4 regions of the Pantoea sp. C2G6 genome follow, and region 3 is predicted to be linked to each of the others. Evidence: predicted binding sites of a transcription regulator. Region 3 holds the regulator's gene; each other region holds the start of a gene.
What was found. The regulator sigma-54, encoded in region 3, starts transcription at its own class of promoters, with help from an activator protein. The targets are predictions, from matches to a motif close to GTTGGCACANNTTTCGCTNT.

Region 1 (4,595 bases), on a different contig from region 3:
TTGTTCAGAATGGTGCCGGCTTTGGTCAGCTCGATAAAACCGATAATCGACGCCAGCGCGGTGCCTTTAATCACCTGCACGGCGAAGCCCACCGTCGGGGCGATACCGATGCGGATCGCCTGGGGTGCCACCACGCGCCACAGCGTCTGGCCGAAGGTCAGGCCGAGACAGCGCGACGCTTCCCACTGCCCTTTCGGCAGGGCGCGGATGCTGCCGTACCAGATGTCGATCAGAAAGGCGCTGGTGTAGAAGGTCAGCGCCAGCGAGGCGGCGGTCCAGGGAGCGACATCAATGCCAAACAGCCCGACGCCAAAAAAGGCCAGAAAGAGCTGCATCAGCAGCGGCGTGCCCTGAAACAGCGCGGTGTAGCCGCGAATAACGCGCGTCAGCCACTTTCGTTGCAGCAGACGCAAAAACAGCAGCGGCAGCGTCACCAGCGTTCCGCCAACAAAGGCCACCAGCGACAGCAACAGGGTCCAGCGCGCCGCCAGCAGCAGATTGCGCAGGATGTCCCAGTCGGTAAAGGTCGTCATCATGATGGCTGCACTCCAAACCATTTACGGCCTATCGCCAGCAGCAGCTGGCGCATCGCGATCGACAACGCCAGATAGATCAGCGTGGTCACCAGATAGACCTCGAAACTTAAGAAGGTGCGCGACTGGATCAGGTTGGCGGCAAAGGTCAGCTCCTCATAGGAGACCTGCGACACCACCGACGACCCCAGCATCACGATGATGCACTGGCTCACCAGCGCCGGATAAATCCGCTGCAACGCCGGCGGCAGCACCACCCGCAGAAAGGTCTGGCTGCGGCTTAATCCCAGCACCCGTCCCGCTTCCCACTGCCCTTTGGGCGTCACCTGGATCCCGGCGCGGATAATCTCGGTGCTGTAGGCACCGAGATTAATCAGCATCGCCAGCAGAGCCGCTTCACCGGCGGTGAGTTTCAGCCCCAGCGCAGGCAGACCAAAGACGATAAAGAACAGCTGCACCACAAACGGCGTATTACGGATCAGCTCGACATAGCCGCCCCACAACCGGCTCATCCAGCTGGGTTTGCCGCTGCGTAACGCCGCGCCCGCGATGCCGAGTGCCACGCCGCCGAGGGTCGCCAGCACCGTCAGCTGGATAGTGACCCACAGGCCGGAAAGCAGCTCCGGCCAGTAGGGCCACAGGGCGGGAAAGTTAAGTTGCCCGGTCATGACTCGCTCCTCATGCGCCGAGGCTGGCGGGCAGCGGCGCTTTCAGCCACTCTTCTGACAGTTTATTCAGGGTGCCATCTTTAATGCCCTGCTCAATCAGTTCATTCACTCTGGCTTTCAGCGCCGGCTGATCTTTCTTCAGACCGATAAAGCAGGGCGAATCTTTCAGCATAAACTGCGCTACCGGCGCTTTAGCCGGATTCTGGCGGGCAATGGCGGCGACCACCAGGTTACCGGTGGCCACATACTGCACCTGTCCCGACAGGTAAGCGGAGAGCGTGGTGTTGTTATCTTCATAACGTTTCACCTGCGCATCTTTAGGGGCCACTTCACTCAGCACCATATCCTCGACCGCGCCGCGCGTGACGCCAATCGACTTGCCGCTCAGGTTGGCTGCCGCTTTGATCTCATCGCCTTTAGGTCCGAAGACGCCAAGAAAGAACGGCGCATAGGCGCGGGTAAAGTCGATCACTTTTTCCCGCTCCGCGTTTTTCCCCATGCTGGAGATCACCAGATCGACCTTGTCGGTTTGCAGGTAAGGCACGCGGTTGGCGCTGCTGACCGGCACCAGCTGCAACTTAAGTTTCATCTGCTTTGCCAGGTATTTCGCCATGTCGATGTCATAACCCTGCGGTTGCAGGTCAGTGCCGACTGAGCCAAACGGTGGGAAATCCTGCGGCACCGCCACCCGGATCACGCCGCGCTGCTGAATATCCTGGAGCTGATCGGCCAGCGCGCTGCCCGCCTGTGCCATCAGCAATGCCGCTGTTGCAACCGCCATCAAAACTTTTTTCATTATGCACCCCGGTAAGATTACGTGAAACAAAAGATTCTTTGACAGGTAATCTGCAACTAATGTGCCAACCGCAGCGGCGACGAAAAAAGGATTGAGTGGTAAAGATATAGGCGGAACTCAGGGTTGCTCAGCAGGTTCAGGCGACGACACGGCGTGCGCCAGAACGGGGCAAGGCACCAAAAGGGTGCCTGTTAACGGTGCTCCAGCTCGTCCAGCTGCTGGTAGAGGTCGGCAATCTGGTGAATACGCTGGCGTCCCTGCGCCAGCATTTCATGCAGCAGCGCGTTGGCGATCAGGTTAACCAGGCTCATGGCGGAGCCGTAGCTGTCGAAGGCGGAGACGCTGTCGAGCGGCGCACAGAGCTGCCAGCGCGCCAGCGCCATGAGGGTCTGCGCCTGCGGCTCACACAGCGCCAGCAGCGGAACATTCGCGGCCTGCAACTGCTGCATCAACGGACGGATCATCCGGGTGCGGCGGCGAAACGCCATCACCACCACCATGTCATCCGGGGATATATCCACCAACTCTTCCGCCAGCGTCTGCCCCGGCTGCGGCAGAATCTGCACCCCGGAACGCGCCTGCATCAGTTGCTGGCGCAGATGCAGCGCCACCGGATAGGCGTTGCGCATGCCGATGATAAAAACGCGCCGCGCCTGCGCCAGCTGCCGGATAACCTCACTGAACTGCTGCGTATCCAGGCTGTTGACCCACTGTGTCAGATTCGCCATCTCCTGCTTGTAGTGGCGCGACAGCAGGGTATTGCCCTGCACCGCATCCCGGTTGTCGGTCAGCGGCATGCCGCTCTGACGCAGGATGCGTAACTCATCACGCATATCCTTGTACTTCTCATAGCCCAGACGTCTGAACAGCCGGCTGACTGTCGCCTTCGACACGCCGCTGAGCCGCGCCAGCTCGGCGCTGTTGTAGCTGATCAGATCGTCAAAATGGTCGAAAACAAAGTCGGCGATGCGCTGCTCCTGCGGGGAGAGCTGGGGATAGTGGGTTCTGAGGCGTTCATCAAGCTGTTTCATAACCGATCCTGTAACTTTTGTTTCAGCTGAAGCTAGCACATTTTACGCCAGGTTAACCGGCGTGCTGTCCGGTCGCAATAAAAACTGGAACAGCTCTTGCTACGTTATGGATTCTGTCACCCGACATCAGAACGAGAAAAGCATGATGCAAAGTAATATGGCCCCGCAGGGGATGGCGGTGGCGCCGCACCATCTGGCGAGTGAAAGTGCGCTGGCGGTGCTGCGCGACGGCGGCAACGCAATTGAAGCGATGGTGGCGGCAGCGGCAACCATTGCCGTGGTCTATCCGCATATGAACGGGCTGGGCGGCGATGGCTTCTGGCTGATTCTGCCCCCCTCCGGCGATCCCATCGCTATCGACGCCAGCGGCGCGGCCGGTGCGCTGGCCCGGCGCGAGTTTTACGCCGGTGAAGCGCGTATCCCGCATCGCGGCCCCAAAGCGGCGCTGACCGTGGCCGGTACGGTCAGTGGCTGGCAGGAGGCGTTGAATATTTCCGCCGAATCGGGCTCCCCCGCCCTGCCGCTGGCGCGGCTGCTGCGTGACGCGATCCGCTACGCCGCCGACGGCATCCCGGTCACCGCTTCCCAGACCGCGGCGACCACTACCTTCTGTCATGAGTTACAGCATCAGCCCGGTTTCAGCGCCACCTTTATGCCCGATGGCGGTGTGCCGCAGCCGGGCAGCCGTTTTACCCAGCCCGCGCTGGCGCAGACGCTGTGTCAGCTGACGGAGCACGGGCTCGACAGCTTCTATCGCGGTCCGCTGGCTCGCCACCTGGCCGACCAGATGGCGACGCTCGGAATGCCGGTGACGCTGGCCGATCTGCAACAGCATCGCGCCCGTCGCACCACGCCGCTGCACCTCTCCCACAGCGAAGGCGATCTCTGGAATATCGCCCCGCCGACTCAGGGCATGGTGTCGCTGGCGATCCTCGGCATCACCGACCGGCTGGCGATGGCTGACGCTGACGAGGCGCAGACCCTGCACCGCATCGTCGAAGCGACCAAAAAGGCGTTTGCGCTGCGTGATAAGCACATCACCGACCCGCGTCACGTCACCGAAGATTTGCAGGCGCTGCTGGATGGCGACCATCTGGCGACGCTGGCCAGCCAGATCGCCGATGGCGAGGCCGCGCCCTGGGGCAACGGCCGCGGGCCAGGCGATACGGTCTGGATGGGAGTGATGGACAGCAGTGGTCTGGCCGTCTCCTTTATTCAGAGCATCTATCACGAGTTCGGCAGCGGCGTGGTGCTGCCCGGTACCGGCATTACCTGGCAGAATCGTGGCGCGGCGTTCAGTCTCGATCCCGATCATCTGCTGGCGCTGACACCGGGCAAACAGCCGTTTCATACCCTCAATCCCGCCGCCGCCCGCCTGAAAGATGGCCGTACCCTGGTCTATGGCTCAATGGGCGGGGATGGTCAGCCACAGACTCAGGCGGCGATCTTTACCCGCCATGTGATTCAGAAACTGCCGCTGCAACAGGCGGTCAGCGCGCCGCGCTGGCTGCTGGGCCGGACCTGGGGCCAGGCGTCAGACTCGCTGAAACTGGAGGGCCGCTTTGCC
Region 2 (4,595 bases), on a different contig from region 3:
CTGCGCCGCCGGGTTGGCGTAGTGAATAACCAGGTCGTTATCCACCAACAAAATACTGTTGATTAAAGCGTTGAGAATCTGCCCTGCGTCGGGCAGAGAGCCAGTTGCCATACCACGTTCCTCTGCACTAAAAACGTGCATTTTAGTCTTTAAGCCGGAAAGAGGGCGAATGAACGGTGAATTCGCGGAGAAAAAAGCCCATCCGAAGATGGGCTGAAAGTTTCCACGGCAACAAAAAACGTCTGACCAATTAAACGCTGTAGTAAAGCTCGAACTCAACCGGATGTGGCGTCATGCGAACGCGGTCCAGTTCTGATTTACGCAGTTCAATGTAAGCATCGATGGTTTCGTCGGTGAATACGCCGCCACGGGTCAGGAACTCGCGGTCTTCGTTCAGGGCATTCAGCGCTTCTTCCAGCGAACCGGCAACTTTTGGAATCTCAGCTTCTTCTTCCGGTGGCAGGTCATACAGGTTCTTATCCATCGCATCGCCAGGATGGATTTTGTTGATGATGCCATCCAGGCCAGCCATCAGCAGGGCGGTGAACGCCAGGTATGGGTTAGCCGCTGGGTCCGGGAAGCGCGCTTCGATACGACGGGCTTTCGGGCTGGCAACAACCGGAATACGGATTGAGGCTGAACGGTTACGGGCAGAATAAGCCAGCATAACCGGTGCTTCATAACCCGGAACCAGACGCTTGTAGGAGTTGGTGGTCGGGTTCGCCAGGGCGTTGATCGCTTTGGCGTGCTTGATGATACCGCCGATGTAGAACAGCGCCATTTCAGACAGGCCGCCATACTTATCACCGGAGAAGAGGTTCTGGCCACCTTTAGAGAGTGACATATGGCAGTGCATGCCTGAACCGTTGTCGCCAAACATTGGCTTCGGCATAAAGGTCGCGGTTTTGCCGTAAGCGTGCGCGACGTTGTGCACCACATATTTGTAGATCTGAATTTCGTCCGCTTTTTTGGTCATGGTGTTGAAGCGGGTAGCCACTTCGTTCTGACCAGCCGTTGCCACTTCGTGGTGATGCGCTTCAACCACCAGGCCCATCTGCTCCATCGTCAGACACATGGCAGAACGGATGTCCTGTGATGAGTCAACCGGTGGAACCGGGAAGTAGCCGCCTTTCAGACCTGGACGGTGACCTTTGTTACCGCCTTCGTACTCTTTACCGGTGTTCCACGCCGCTTCAATATCGTCGATAGCTACGTGTGAACCTGAGGTCGATGAACCGAAACGGATGTCATCGAACAGGAAGAATTCTGGCTCTGGTCCAAACAGCACAGTATCGGCGATGCCAGACGAGCGCAGGAAATCTTCAGCGCGCTTGGCGATAGAGCGTGGATCGCGGTCGTAGCCCTGCATGGTGCCTGGCTCGAGAATGTCACAACGGATGATCAGCGTTGAATCTTCGAAGAAAGGGTCCATGACCGCCGTGGTGGCGTCAGGCATCAGCACCATGTCTGATTCGTTGATGCCTTTCCAGCCGCCGATAGACGAACCATCGAACATTTTGCCTTCTTCGAAGAAGTCAGCGTTAACCTGGTGAGCAGGGATAGTAACGTGCTGTTCTTTACCTTTGGTATCGGTAAAACGCAGGTCAACAAACTTAACTTCATGCTCGTTCATCATCGAGAGAACGTGTTCAGCGGACATACTCAACTCTCCTGGAAATGGTCATACATTATCTACATGGTGAGGAAACGTCGTTGCCCGCAACAGGTCACGGGAAACATGTCCTGACCAGCCTGTTGCGGCACGCTCTTCAACCGTCATCTGACTGGCATTTGCGCTTGTAAAAGATAAAGCGAATTCTGTGCCAACTTTTTTGATGGTGCTTAAATCGCCTTGTGGTGCACCTTTTTGTCATAACGGCGCTGCACCACGATAGCTTTTCTGCACCTTATTGGTGCTTTATCCGCTCCGCGCAGCACTATTTTGGTGCATAAGACCAACTTAGTGCATTTTCTGCACCGGGAACAGCGCGAATTTGCGCCAATGCAATAAACTTTCAGTGAAAAGTGTGATCGTGTTCAGTCTTCCGCTTAATCCGTGTACAATAGCGCGCTATTTCTAATGCCTGAGGCAAAGCTGTGATCGAAAATTTGCGTAACATCGCCATCATCGCGCACGTTGACCATGGAAAGACCACCCTGGTTGACAAACTGCTGCAACAATCCGGTACCTTTGATGCCCGTACCGAAGCAACCGAGCGCGTGATGGACTCCAATGATTTGGAGAAAGAGCGTGGGATTACCATCCTCGCAAAAAACACCGCCATTAAGTGGAATGACTACCGTATCAACATCGTTGATACCCCGGGACACGCCGACTTCGGTGGTGAAGTTGAGCGCGTCATGTCCATGGTGGATTCGGTGCTGCTGGTTGTAGATGCGATGGATGGCCCTATGCCGCAAACCCGCTTCGTGACCAAAAAAGCGTTCGCGCATGGTCTGAAGCCGATTGTGGTTATCAACAAAGTAGACCGCCCTGGCGCGCGTCCGGATTGGGTTGTAGATCAGGTATTTGACCTGTTCGTTAACCTGGATGCCACCGACGAACAGCTCGACTTCCCTATCATTTTCGCCTCTGCGCTGAATGGTATCGCGGGTCTTGAGCACACCGACATGGCTGACGATATGACCCCGCTCTATCAGGCTATCGTTGACCACGTTTCACCGCCAAAGGTTGAAGTTGACGCGCCGTTGCAGATGCAGATCTCTCAGCTGGACTACAACAACTACCTGGGCGTGATCGGTATCGGCCGCATCAAACGCGGTAAAGTGAAGCCTAACCAGCAGGTTACTATTGTTGATAGCGAAGGCAAAACCCGTAACGGTAAAGTCGGTAAAGTCCTGACTCACCTGGGTCTTGAGCGTATCGACAGCGACCTGGCAGAAGCGGGCGATATTATCGCGATTACCGGTCTGGGCGAGCTGAACATCTCTGACACCATCTGTGATCCACAGAACGTGCAGGCGCTGCCAGCACTGAGCGTCGATGAGCCAACCGTTACCATGTTCTTTAACGTCAACACCTCACCGTTCTGCGGTAAAGAAGGTAAGTACGTGACTTCACGTCAGATCCTTGAGCGTCTGAATAAAGAACTGGTTCACAACGTGGCCCTGCGTGTTGAAGAAACCGAAGATGCTGATGCGTTCCGCGTATCAGGTCGTGGTGAACTGCACCTCTCTGTTCTGATCGAAAACATGCGTCGTGAAGGTTTCGAACTGGCGGTTTCCCGTCCGAAAGTTATCTTCCGCGAAATCGATGGCCGTAAGCAGGAGCCATTCGAGAACGTTACGCTGGATATTGAAGAGAACAACCAGGGTTCAGTCATGCAGGCCATGGGTGAGCGTAAGGGCGATCTGAAAAACATGGATCCAGATGGCAAAGGCCGCGTACGTCTCGACTACGTGATCCCAAGCCGTGGCCTGATCGGCTTCCGTAACGAATTCATGACCATGACTTCCGGTACCGGTCTGCTTTACTCCACCTTCAGCCACTACGACGACATTCGTCCGGGCGATGTGGGCCAGCGTCAGAACGGCGTACTGATCTCCAACGGTCAGGGTAAAGCGGTTGCGTTTGCACTGTTCAGCCTTCAGGACCGCGGTAAGCTGTTCCTGGGTCACGGTGCAGAAGTCTATGAAGGCCAGATCATCGGTATTCACAGCCGTTCTAACGACCTGACCGTTAACTGTCTGACCGGTAAAAAACTGACCAACATGCGTGCTTCAGGTACTGATGAAGCCACGACGCTGGTTCCGCCAATCAAGATGACCCTTGAGCAGGCGATCGAGTTTATCGATGATGATGAACTGGTTGAAGTAACACCACAGTCAGTGCGTATCCGTAAACGCCACCTGACTGAAAACGACCGTAAACGTGCTTCACGTGGTCCTAAAGACGCTTAATCGCGCCTTTAAATGAGAAAAAGCCCCGCCTGCGGGGCTTTTTTTTTGCCTGCAATTAGAGTCGCCCGCATCGGGCCAGCGGTTATCAGGGCAATAAGCTTCACTTTTTACCCTCTGGCTACCGTTTGCGCTTTTCTCGCCCGCGTTGTCTGTTCAGTCTGCACTTTTGCCGCTAGAGTGAATACTCCAAGAGGGAAGGAGGCGCACCATGCTGTATATCTTTGATTTAGGCAATGTGATTATCGATATCGACTTTAACCGCGTACTGGGCGTCTGGAGTGACCTGAGTCGTGTGCCGCTGGCCTCGCTGCAAAGCCAGTTCCAGATGGATGAGGCGTTTGAACAGCATGAACGTGGCGAGATCAGCGATGAAGCGTTCGCGCTGGCGCTGTGTGAAAAGCTGGAAATCGCCCTGAGCTATGAGCAGTTTACGGCGGGATGGCAGGCGGTATTTGTTGATGTGCGCCCGGAAACGCTGGCGCTGATGAACCGGTTACGGCTGGAAGGGCACCGTGTGGTGATCCTCTCCAATACCAACAAGCTGCATTGCGCCTTCTGGCCAACGCAGTACCCGGAGGTGCAGCAGGCGGCAGATAAGATCTATCTTTCGCAGGATCTCGGGATGCGTAAACCGGAAGCCCGTATCTATCAGCATGTGCTGGAAGCTGAAGGCG
Region 3 (4,595 bases):
TTTCGCCGAATCGAGCATCAGCAGCGCAATCACGCTGCTGGCCTCAGCTTCCGTCCCGGCTTCGTTACGCAGCAGCACTTCAGCATCAAAGCTCTGCACCAGCTCAAAGAGTTTCATCGCGGGCCGCGCATGCATGCCCAGCTTGTTTTTGATTTCAACGGTTTGTTTGACGGTCATGATTTGCGCTTTTCCAGCGTACGATGGCGGGACTGTACATTCTTACCGCGCGAGCGGAAGTAATCCGCCAGCTGTTCTGCGATATAGACCGAGCGGTGTTTACCGCCGGTGCAGCCGATAGCCACGGTAAGATAGCTGCGGTTATTGGTTTCCAGCATCGGCAGCCAGAGTTCAAGATAGCTGCGCGTCTGGTAGATAAAATTATGCACTTCCGTGTGGCGGTCCAGAAACGCCGCCACCGGGCGGTCGAGGCCGGTCATCGGACGCAGCTTGGGGTCCCAGTGCGGGTTAGGCAGAAAGCGCACGTCGAACACATAGTCGGCGTCGATAGGGATGCCGTGCTTAAAGCCGAACGACTCAAACACCATGGTCAGCTCACGCTCACGCTTGCCCAGCAGACGGGTCCGCAGCATTTCGGCCAGCTCATGTACCGACATCTCCGAGGTATCGATGATCAGATCGGCGCGTGAACGCAGCGGTTCCAGCAGGTCGCTCTCTTCATCAATGGCGCTCTCCAGCGATAAATTTTTACTGGAAAGCGGGTGCAGACGGCGTGTATCGCTGTAGCGGCGGATCAACGTGTTGCGATCGGCGTCGAGAAACAGCAGCTGAGGTGAAAATGAGTCGGGCAGGTTATTCAGCGCGGTTTCAAACACTTCCGGGGATTCAGGCATATTACGCACGTCGATACTGACGGCCGCCGAAATATTGCGCTCCGCCAGCGAATTCGCCAGCTCCGGCAACAGCACCACCGGCAGGTTATCGACGCAGTAGAATCCCATATCTTCCAGCGCGCGAAGCGCCACTGACTTTCCCGAGCCTGAACGACCGCTAACGATCATCAGCACCATGACCTCTTCTCCCGTTTTAAAACCGACACCCGGCCGGTAAAGACGTGTTACTGCTCTGACTGCTCTTCTGTAATAATGGCATAAAGCTCTTCACTGCTCTGCGCCGCACGCAGACGACGGCAGACCGTTTTATCCGCCAGCCGTTTCGCCACCAGTGAAAGGGTATGCAGGTGAGTTTTGCACTGGTCAGCCGGCACCAGTAAAGCAAACAGCAGATCGACCGGCTGATTATCGACGGCATCAAAGGCAATCGGCTGCTCCAGGCTGATAAACACCCCCACAGCGCGCAGCGTATCCTCTTCCAGTTTGCCGTGCGGGATGGCGATCCCGCTGCCAATGCCGGTACTGCCCATGCGCTCACGGGTCAGGATCGCTTCGAAAAGCGTCTGGTGCGGCAGGTTGAGCTGCTTCGCGGCCAGTTCGCTGATGATTTCCAGCGCGCGTTTTTTGCTCTGGCAGTGGACGCCGCTGCGGGTGCAGTCAGGCGAAAGCACTGTGCTCAATTCCAGTGTGAGATCGTTGTTCATTTTCGTTTCACTTGCGAGTTCACCGGGCCATTCACCGCCAGCGCCGCCTGATGCTCAGGAGAGGCGACGCTTGCTCAGATGACAAAACGGGGCGGATCATCCGCCCCATCCTGTCGGCTCTGCGCGCGCCAGGCGCGCGTAGCTGCGTGAAGGTTAGTGTTTTTTCAGTTTATCTTTGTGTTTGGTCAGCTGACGGGAGAGCTTATCGATCAGCCCATCAATTGCCGCATACATATCTTCCGCTTCCGACGTGGCGTGCAGCTCGCCGCCGTTGATGTGCAGCGTCGCATCGGCCACCTGCGTGACCTTCTCGACCTTCAGGACAATATAGACCTGATTGATATGTTCAAAATAGTGTTCCAGTTTGGCAAATTTACCGCTGACGAAATCGCGCAGAGGTGCGGTGATTTCAACATTTTGCCCGGTGAGGTTCAGCTGCATAGGTCTTCCTTCTCATTTCTGTCAAACCAGCTGTTTACGCTGGTTCGATGGCGGGATGGATAAAGACTCGCGGTATTTGGCGACGGTACGACGGGCCACCATGATCCCCTGATCAGATAACATGGAGGTCAGTTTACTGTCGCTCAAGGGTTTGGCTGGATTTTCCGCCGATATTAATTTCTTCACCAGGGCACGAATCGCGGTAGAGGAGGCTTCACCGCCGCCTTCCGTATTGACGTGACTGGAGAAAAAATATTTCAGTTCAAAGATGCCACGCGGGCTGTGCAGATATTTCTGCGTGGTGACGCGGGAGATGGTCGACTCATGCATCTCAACCGCCTGAGCAATATCCGCCAGCACCATCGGCCGCATAAACTCTTCGCCCTGCTCGAAAAAGGCCTGCTGCTGCTCAACGATACAGCGTGTCACCTTCAGCAGCGTATCGTTGCGGCTCTCCAGACTTTTGATCAGCCAGCGCGCCTCCTGCAAATTGCTGCGAATAAACTGACTGTCGCTGTCGTTGCGTGTCGCGCCGCTCATCGCCGCATAGTGCTGGTTGATCTTCAGGCGTGGCAGACTGTCGGCGTTGAGTTCCACCGTCCAGCGGCTGCCAACTTTACGCACCAGCACATCGGGGATCACATATTCCGGTTCGCCGGTGTTGATCGACTGACCAGGACGCGGGTCCAGCGACTGAATCAGCAGCATCGCCTCTTTCAGCACCTCTTCTTTAAGGCGCGTCACCCGCATCAGACTGCGGAAATCGTGGTTCGCCAGCAGGTCGAGATGCTCGCTGACAATTAAGCGCGCTTCCGCCAGCATCGGCGTTTCCGGGGCATATTGCGACAGCTGAACCAGCAGACAGTCACGCAGATCGCGGGCACCCACCCCAATCGGATCAAACCGCTGGATGCGCTTCAGCACCGCTTCAACTTCATCCACTTCCAGCTCGTCGTCGCCGATACTGTCGAGGATCTCATCAAGCGAAACGGTGAGATACCCGGTATCGTCGATCGCATCGACGATTGAGGTGGCAATGGCGCGATCGGTGTCGCTAAAGGGTGTCAGTCCCACCTGCCACATCAGATAGTCCTGCAATGACTGGGTGGTTTCGCCCTGATAAACCGGTAACTCATCATCCTGATAATCGGTGCCGGTGCCGGAAGGCGTGCCCGCGGTGTAAATCTCATCCCAGGTGGCGTCCAGCGGCAATTCGTCGGGCATCTCTTTCTGCTCAAGCGCTTCGCGGGTATCCAGCGCCTCAGCTTCCGGCGACTCCCGTGAATCGATCTCATCATGCAGATCGGTCTGCTCAAGCAGCGGATTACTTTCCAGTGCAAGCTGTAGCTCTTGCTGCAATTCAAGCGTAGAGAGTTGCAGCAGACGAATCGCCTGCTGCAACTGCGGTGTCATTGCCAGCTGTTGGCTGAACCTGAGTTGTAAACCTTGCTTCATAGACAGGATGGTAGTTCCCAGGTAAACATCGGTATTAGCGCTACCTTATCAGAGTCTGAACTCTTCACCCAAATAAACCCGTTTAACCTGCTCATCCGCAAGAATTTCATTGGGTGTGCCATGGGCAATCAGGTGACCCTGACTGACGATATAGGCGCGTTCACACACCGCTAAGGTTTCACGCACGTTGTGATCGGTGATTAACACCCCAAGACCGCTGTCACGCAGGTGCTCGATGATCTTCTTGATGTCGATAACCGAGATCGGGTCGACACCGGCGAAGGGCTCATCCAGCAGAATAAATTTAGGATTGGCGGCCAGCGCGCGCGCAATCTCAACACGGCGGCGCTCACCGCCAGAGAGGGCCTGGCCCATGCTGTCGCGCAGGTGCTCGATGTGAAACTCCTCCATCAGCTCTCTGGCACGATCCTGACGCTGCTCTTCGGTGAGGTCGTCACGGATCTGCAATACCGCCATCAGGTTATCGTAGACGCTCAGGCGACGGAAAATCGACGCCTCCTGCGGCAGATAGCCAATGCCGCGACGCGCACGCGCATGCAGCGGCAGGATACTGATGTCTTCATCATCAATGATAATCCGGCCCGCGTCGCGCGGCACAATGCCCACCACCATGTAAAACGTAGTGGTTTTACCGGCACCGTTTGGCCCCAGCAGGCCGACAATCTCGCCGGATTTAACCTGGAGACTGACATCTTCTACCACGCGACGGCCTTTATAGGCCTTCGCCAGGTTTTCTGCGATTAATGTAGCCATAGCTATCAGTTACTCTTCTTTCCGCTGGTGGACGAACCTTTATCCTGAAGTTGCGACGGCACCAGCACGGTGGTGACACGCTTGTTCTGGCCCTGGCTGAAAGCCTGCATCTTCTGCTCTTTCACCAGATAGGTAATGCGATCGCCTTTGATATTGCTGTCCTGCTGCTCAATAAAGGCGTTGCCGGTCAGTTCAACAAAATCGTTGGCCAGTTCATAGTGCAGTTTTGACGCATGGCCCTGCACCGGTTTGCCGCTGTCCTGCATCTGATAGAAGGTGGCGGGATTACCATAGGCATCGACGATGGTTTTTTTGCTGTCGCCGCCCGGACGAGTCACCACCACTTTATCCGCCGTGATTTTGATCGAGC
Region 4 (4,595 bases), on a different contig from region 3:
TATCTCCCGCCCTGAGGCGGCTGGCTGCCCAGTTGACGCCTGCGGGGATCGCCCCGATCCCCGCGGTGTTGATAAAGATCTTGTCCGCCGCGCCGCGCGGCACCACTTTGGTATCGCCGGTGACGATAGCCATTCCCGCCTGACGCGCGCTCTGCGCCATCGCCGTGACGATGCTGCGCAGCGCATCCAGCGGAAACCCCTCTTCCAGAATAAAGCCACAGGAGAGCCAGGCGGGCGTCGCGCCACAGACCGCCAGATCGTTGGCGGTGCCGCAAACCGCCAGCTTGCCGATATTGCCGCCGGGAAAGAAGATCGGGTCAATGACGTAGCTGTCGGTGGTAAAGGCCAGCCGATCGCCCTGGGCGGTCAGGCTGGCCAGCGACAGCCGCGCGCCATCTTCCCGTTGATTAAGCCAGGGGTTGTCGAACGCGGCCATAAACAGCTGTTCCACTAACTGCTGTGTCGCCCGGCCACCGCTGCCGTGCGCCATGGTGACAACCTGTTGGTGATTCATCCTGTGACTCCTGTGACATCTTCCGTTTCTGGCTGTTGCGGCTCCTGATAGCGGTACTGATACCAGGCCGCGCAGGCACCCTCTGAGGAGACCATCAACGCGCCAAAGGCGTTATGCGGCGTACAGCCGGTGCCAAACAGCGGACAGTGATGGGGTTTGCAGCGGCCGGTCAGCACCTCACCGCAGCGGGCGCGCGGATCATCCGCCACCGCCTGACTCTGCGGCTGAAAGCGCTGTTCGGCATCGAACGAACCATACGCCGGGGCCAGCACGATCCCTGACGCTTCAATCCGCCCTAATCCACGCCATTCGCTGTCGCCGGTCAGCCTGAACACCTCACTCATCGCCTGCTGTGCCAGCAGATTACCCGCTTCCGGCACCACCCGTCGGTACTGGTTGGCCGTTTTACAGTCTTCCTCGCAAACCTGCTCCACCAGCATCAGAACGCTTTGCAGCATGTCCAGCGGTTCGAAGCCGCTGATCACCAGCGGCTTGCCAAACTCTTCACTGATAAAACCGTAGGGCGCAGTGCCGATCACCATGCTGACGTGGCCGGGTGCCAGAAAGGCGTCAATCCGTACGTCATCCTGTTGCAGCAGGCTGCGCAGCGTCGGCAGCAGGCTGATGTGCTGACAGAAGACGCTGAAATTGGTCAGCCCCTCGCGTCGCGCCTGTTGCAGTGTGACCGCCGTGACCGGCAGCGTGGTTTCAAACCCCAGGGCGAAAAAGACCACCTGACGCTGCGGATAGTCACGCGCCAGTTGCAGCGCATCCAGCGGGGAGTAGACCACGCGCACGTCAGCGCCGCGCTCCCTGGCCTGTAAGAGCGAGCCCTGTTTGCCGGGGACGCGCAGCGCGTCGCCAAAGGTGCAGAAGATCACCGCCGGGTGGGCGGCAATTTCGCAGCAGGCATCAATCCGGCCCATCGGCAGCACGCAGACCGGACAGCCAGGGCCATGAATAAATTCCAGCTGCGGCGGCAGCAGCTTATCCAGCCCGAAGCGGAAAATGGCATGGGTATGGCCGCCGCACACCTCCATAATCTGCATCGGCCGTTCAGCGCTGTAGGGCAGCCGCGCGGCACGCTGATGTAACCGCTCAAGCAGCGTTTGCGCCAGCTGCGGATCGCGAAATTCATCGACAAAGCGCATCATCCGGTGGCTCCGCTTCTCAGCAACAGGGTGACATCCGCTTCTACCTCTTCCATCGCATGCAGCGCGGCCAGCGTCTCCTGTGCTTCCTGCTCATCTATCCGGCTCAGCGCAAAGCCGACATGGATTAACACCCAACAGCCGATCAGGGCGTCGGGTGGCTGGCCCGGCTCCGCCACCAGCGCGATATTCACCTCGCGCCGCAGTCCGCACACTTCGGCCCAGGCGTGGCCGGCGCGCTGCTCATGCAGCGCCACGATTTGTCCCGGAACGCCTATGCACATCGCTGCTGCTCCAGCCATGCCAGCCACGACGCCATGCCTTCACCGGTGGTGGCGGAGAGGGTGATCACCTCAATCGCGGGATTGACCTGGCGGGCATAGGCGATACAGGTGTCGACATCAAAACTGACGTGGGGCAGCAGGTCGATTTTGTTGAGGATCATCAGGCGTGACGCGGCAAACATATGCGGATACTTAAGCGGCTTATCTTCGCCTTCGGTGACCGACAGCACCGCTACCTTATGCCGTTCACCGAGATCGAAGCTGGCCGGGCAGACCAGATTGCCGACATTCTCAATAAACAGCAGGCGGATCGCGCCGGGCGAGAGCTGGTGCAGCGCATCGTGCACCATCTGTGCATCCAGATGGCAGCCTTTGCCGGTATTGACCTGAATGGCCGGTACGCCGGTGGCGCGAATGCGGTCGGCATCATGGCTGGTCTGCTGATCGCCTTCAATCACCGCACAGGCGACCGACCCACTCAGGCGGGTCAGGGTATGGGTCAGCAGGGTGGTTTTACCTGAGCCGGGACTGGAGACCAGATTCAGCGCCAGGGTGTTTGTCGCCGCGAAGTGCTCGCGGTTGTGAGCGGCGATATGATTATTCTTCGCCAGCACCTCCATCTCAATATCCACCAGCCGGCGCGGGGCAAAAGGCGGCCGCTGTGTGCGATCGCCGATCAGGTGGGGGTGGTGAGCCTGTTCACGACTGACGCCTTCAATCTGAAGCTCACCACTGGCACAACCACAGGTACTGCACATAGCTCTCTCCCCAGGCGCGCTGGACGCCGGTTATTCGATTTCGATTCGGTTAATTTTCATGCTGTCACTGGCGGTGACGCGCAAATCACGCCCGCCACACTGCGGGCAGAGCAGGATGCCGGGGCTGAGTAAGGTGACGGATTGCTGGCAGCGGCGGCACCAGCCCTCTGCCGCCGGCAGCGACAGATGTAATTCGCACCCTTCCGCCAGCGTGCCGCGGCAGGCCAGCTCAAAGCAAAATCGCACAGCATCCGGTTCAACACAGGAAAAGGCCCCGATTTCCAGCCACACCGCGGTGATTTTCCGCGCCTGATATTCCTGCCCTAGCTGTTGCATGATTTCCACCGCGTTCTGGCACAACGTAATTTCGTGCATATTCATCTTCAGCAGCGTCATTAAGTGGAGGAGGTATTGCAATAACAGTGCCAGAACGCGGGCTGTTATTTCTGACGTGCCGCTGATGCGGGCTGAATAATGATGACACTTTTGTCGAAACCGGTGTCATCGACAGATTTGTGCGCCGTTTTTGTCACCTGGTTTTCTGTCATCAATAGGGCTAACAATATAATTTCCCGACAGTTATTAAATAATTTTTAAGCCTGGCATGCTTTATGCGAAGAGGAGGCTAAGCGCCGTGTTTGATCGTCACCCGGCATAGCTAACTACGGATAATGAAGATGAGCATTCTCAGCGAACTGACCAGCCAGGCGAACTATATCGCCAGCAGGAACAACTGCCTTAAGTCACAATGGCACACCTATCGGACCAGCCTGGTACAGGCGGTCATGCAGGAAAATAAGCAGATAAATCATGAGTTCAGCGGCAGTGAAGGGCGGGGGGTTCACTTCCGGCTGTTCAGCCATTTTTTACTCAGCGTTCAGCCGGGAGAGGCGTTTCACAGCCAGGAGATTGTCTACAGCCTGAATATGGCGAAGGGCGAGGCCACCCCCTGTTTCCTGCCTTTTGCCTGCGCCCGCCTCAGCGATGATGGCTGGGTGGATGGCATGGTCGATATTCAGGATAAACCCGCCGTGCTGGAACATTACCTCAATAAAATAGCCGCTATTTATCAGACGCTTTTTGACGCGCTGAAAAATAATCAGCCGGTTCAGCCGCAGCTGGAAAAATTACTCGCAAGTAAAAGAGTCCGCGCGGAGAAAAAAGCGTGAGTCGCGCGGAGTTAATGGCTTTAGCGTGCCGGATTCAGCCCGGTTAATTGCGACATAAATGTCGAAATGTCAATTTAAGCGCCAGTTTCGTCATATATGACGAAATAATGAGGGAGTGTCATGAGTCCTCCGACTTCCATGAATCAATATATCATCGCCGACCCCAGATTATGCATCGGCTGCAACACCTGTATGGCCAGTTGCTCTCAGGAGCACCAGCGGCACGGCTTACAGTCTGCGCCACGCTTGCAGGTGATGCGTAACCGGCTCGATTCCGCCCCCGTCACCTGCCACCAGTGTGAAGATGCGCCCTGCGCCCAGGTCTGCCCGGTCAACGCCATCAATCGCGAGAACGAGGCGATCTGTCTCAACGAAAGCCTGTGCATCAGCTGCAAGCTCTGCGGCATCGCCTGTCCGTTTGGGGCCATTACCTTTGCGGGCAGCACGCCGCTGGATATTCCCCGCGACTGCAACAGCCCCAAAGCGCTGCCTGCGCCGCGCGCGCCGCGTCCGGTCAGCCCGATGCTCGATTGGGTGCCGGGCGTTCGCGCGGTGGCGGTGAAGTGTGACCTGTGCAGCTTCAGCCCGGACGGCCCGGCCTGCATTAAAACCTGCCCGACCCAGGCGATTACCCTGGTGACGGCCAGCCTGGCGGAAACGGCCAGTCAGCAGAAACGCCTTAACGCCATGACGGTTTTTCCGGCTTCCCTGACCGTTTT

Region 1: ACCW71_RS11045 (gamma-glutamyltransferase family protein) is a predicted target of sigma-54. The motif match lies at 3,112-3,131, and genes of this name have one in related genera.
Region 2: glnA (glutamate--ammonia ligase) is a predicted target of sigma-54. The motif match lies at 1,809-1,828, and genes of this name have one in related genera.
Region 4: hypA (hydrogenase maturation nickel metallochaperone HypA) is a predicted target of sigma-54. The motif match lies at 3,118-3,137, and genes of this name have one in related genera.

What each region holds. Positions count from the first base shown of each region.
Region 1 covers NZ_JBGMNJ010000006.1:230,375-234,969, forward strand. Annotated here, with positions in the region: gene ACCW71_RS11025 (amino acid ABC transporter permease) at 1-533, opposite strand, end outside; gene ACCW71_RS11030 (amino acid ABC transporter permease) at 533-1,201, opposite strand; gene ACCW71_RS11035 (transporter substrate-binding domain-containing protein) at 1,212-1,997, opposite strand; gene hpxU (MurR/RpiR family transcriptional regulator HpxU) at 2,189-3,028, opposite strand; gene ACCW71_RS11045 (gamma-glutamyltransferase family protein) at 3,171-4,595, shown strand, end outside.
Region 2 covers NZ_JBGMNJ010000012.1:111,142-115,736, reverse strand. Annotated here, with positions in the region: gene glnL (nitrogen regulation protein NR(II)) at 1-111, opposite strand, end outside; gene glnA (glutamate--ammonia ligase) at 251-1,660, opposite strand; gene typA (ribosome-dependent GTPase TypA) at 2,098-3,921, shown strand; gene yihX (glucose-1-phosphatase) at 4,130-4,595, shown strand, end outside.
Region 3 covers NZ_JBGMNJ010000008.1:42,377-46,971, forward strand. Annotated here, with positions in the region: gene npr (PTS phosphocarrier protein NPr) at 1-177, opposite strand, end outside; gene rapZ (RNase adapter RapZ) at 174-1,028, opposite strand; gene ptsN (PTS IIA-like nitrogen regulatory protein PtsN) at 1,076-1,555, opposite strand; gene hpf (ribosome hibernation promoting factor) at 1,709-1,996, opposite strand; gene rpoN (RNA polymerase factor sigma-54) at 2,018-3,451, opposite strand; gene lptB (LPS export ABC transporter ATP-binding protein) at 3,500-4,225, opposite strand; gene lptA (lipopolysaccharide ABC transporter substrate-binding protein LptA) at 4,231-4,595, opposite strand, start outside.
Region 4 covers NZ_JBGMNJ010000016.1:15,236-19,830, reverse strand. Annotated here, with positions in the region: gene hypE (hydrogenase expression/formation protein HypE) at 1-514, opposite strand, end outside; gene hypD (hydrogenase formation protein HypD) at 511-1,665, opposite strand; gene ACCW71_RS17595 (HypC/HybG/HupF family hydrogenase formation chaperone) at 1,665-1,949, opposite strand; gene hypB (hydrogenase nickel incorporation protein HypB) at 1,940-2,707, opposite strand; gene hypA (hydrogenase maturation nickel metallochaperone HypA) at 2,738-3,082, opposite strand; gene ACCW71_RS17580 (formate hydrogenlyase regulator HycA) at 3,385-3,876, shown strand; gene ACCW71_RS17575 (4Fe-4S dicluster domain-containing protein) at 3,997-4,595, shown strand, end outside.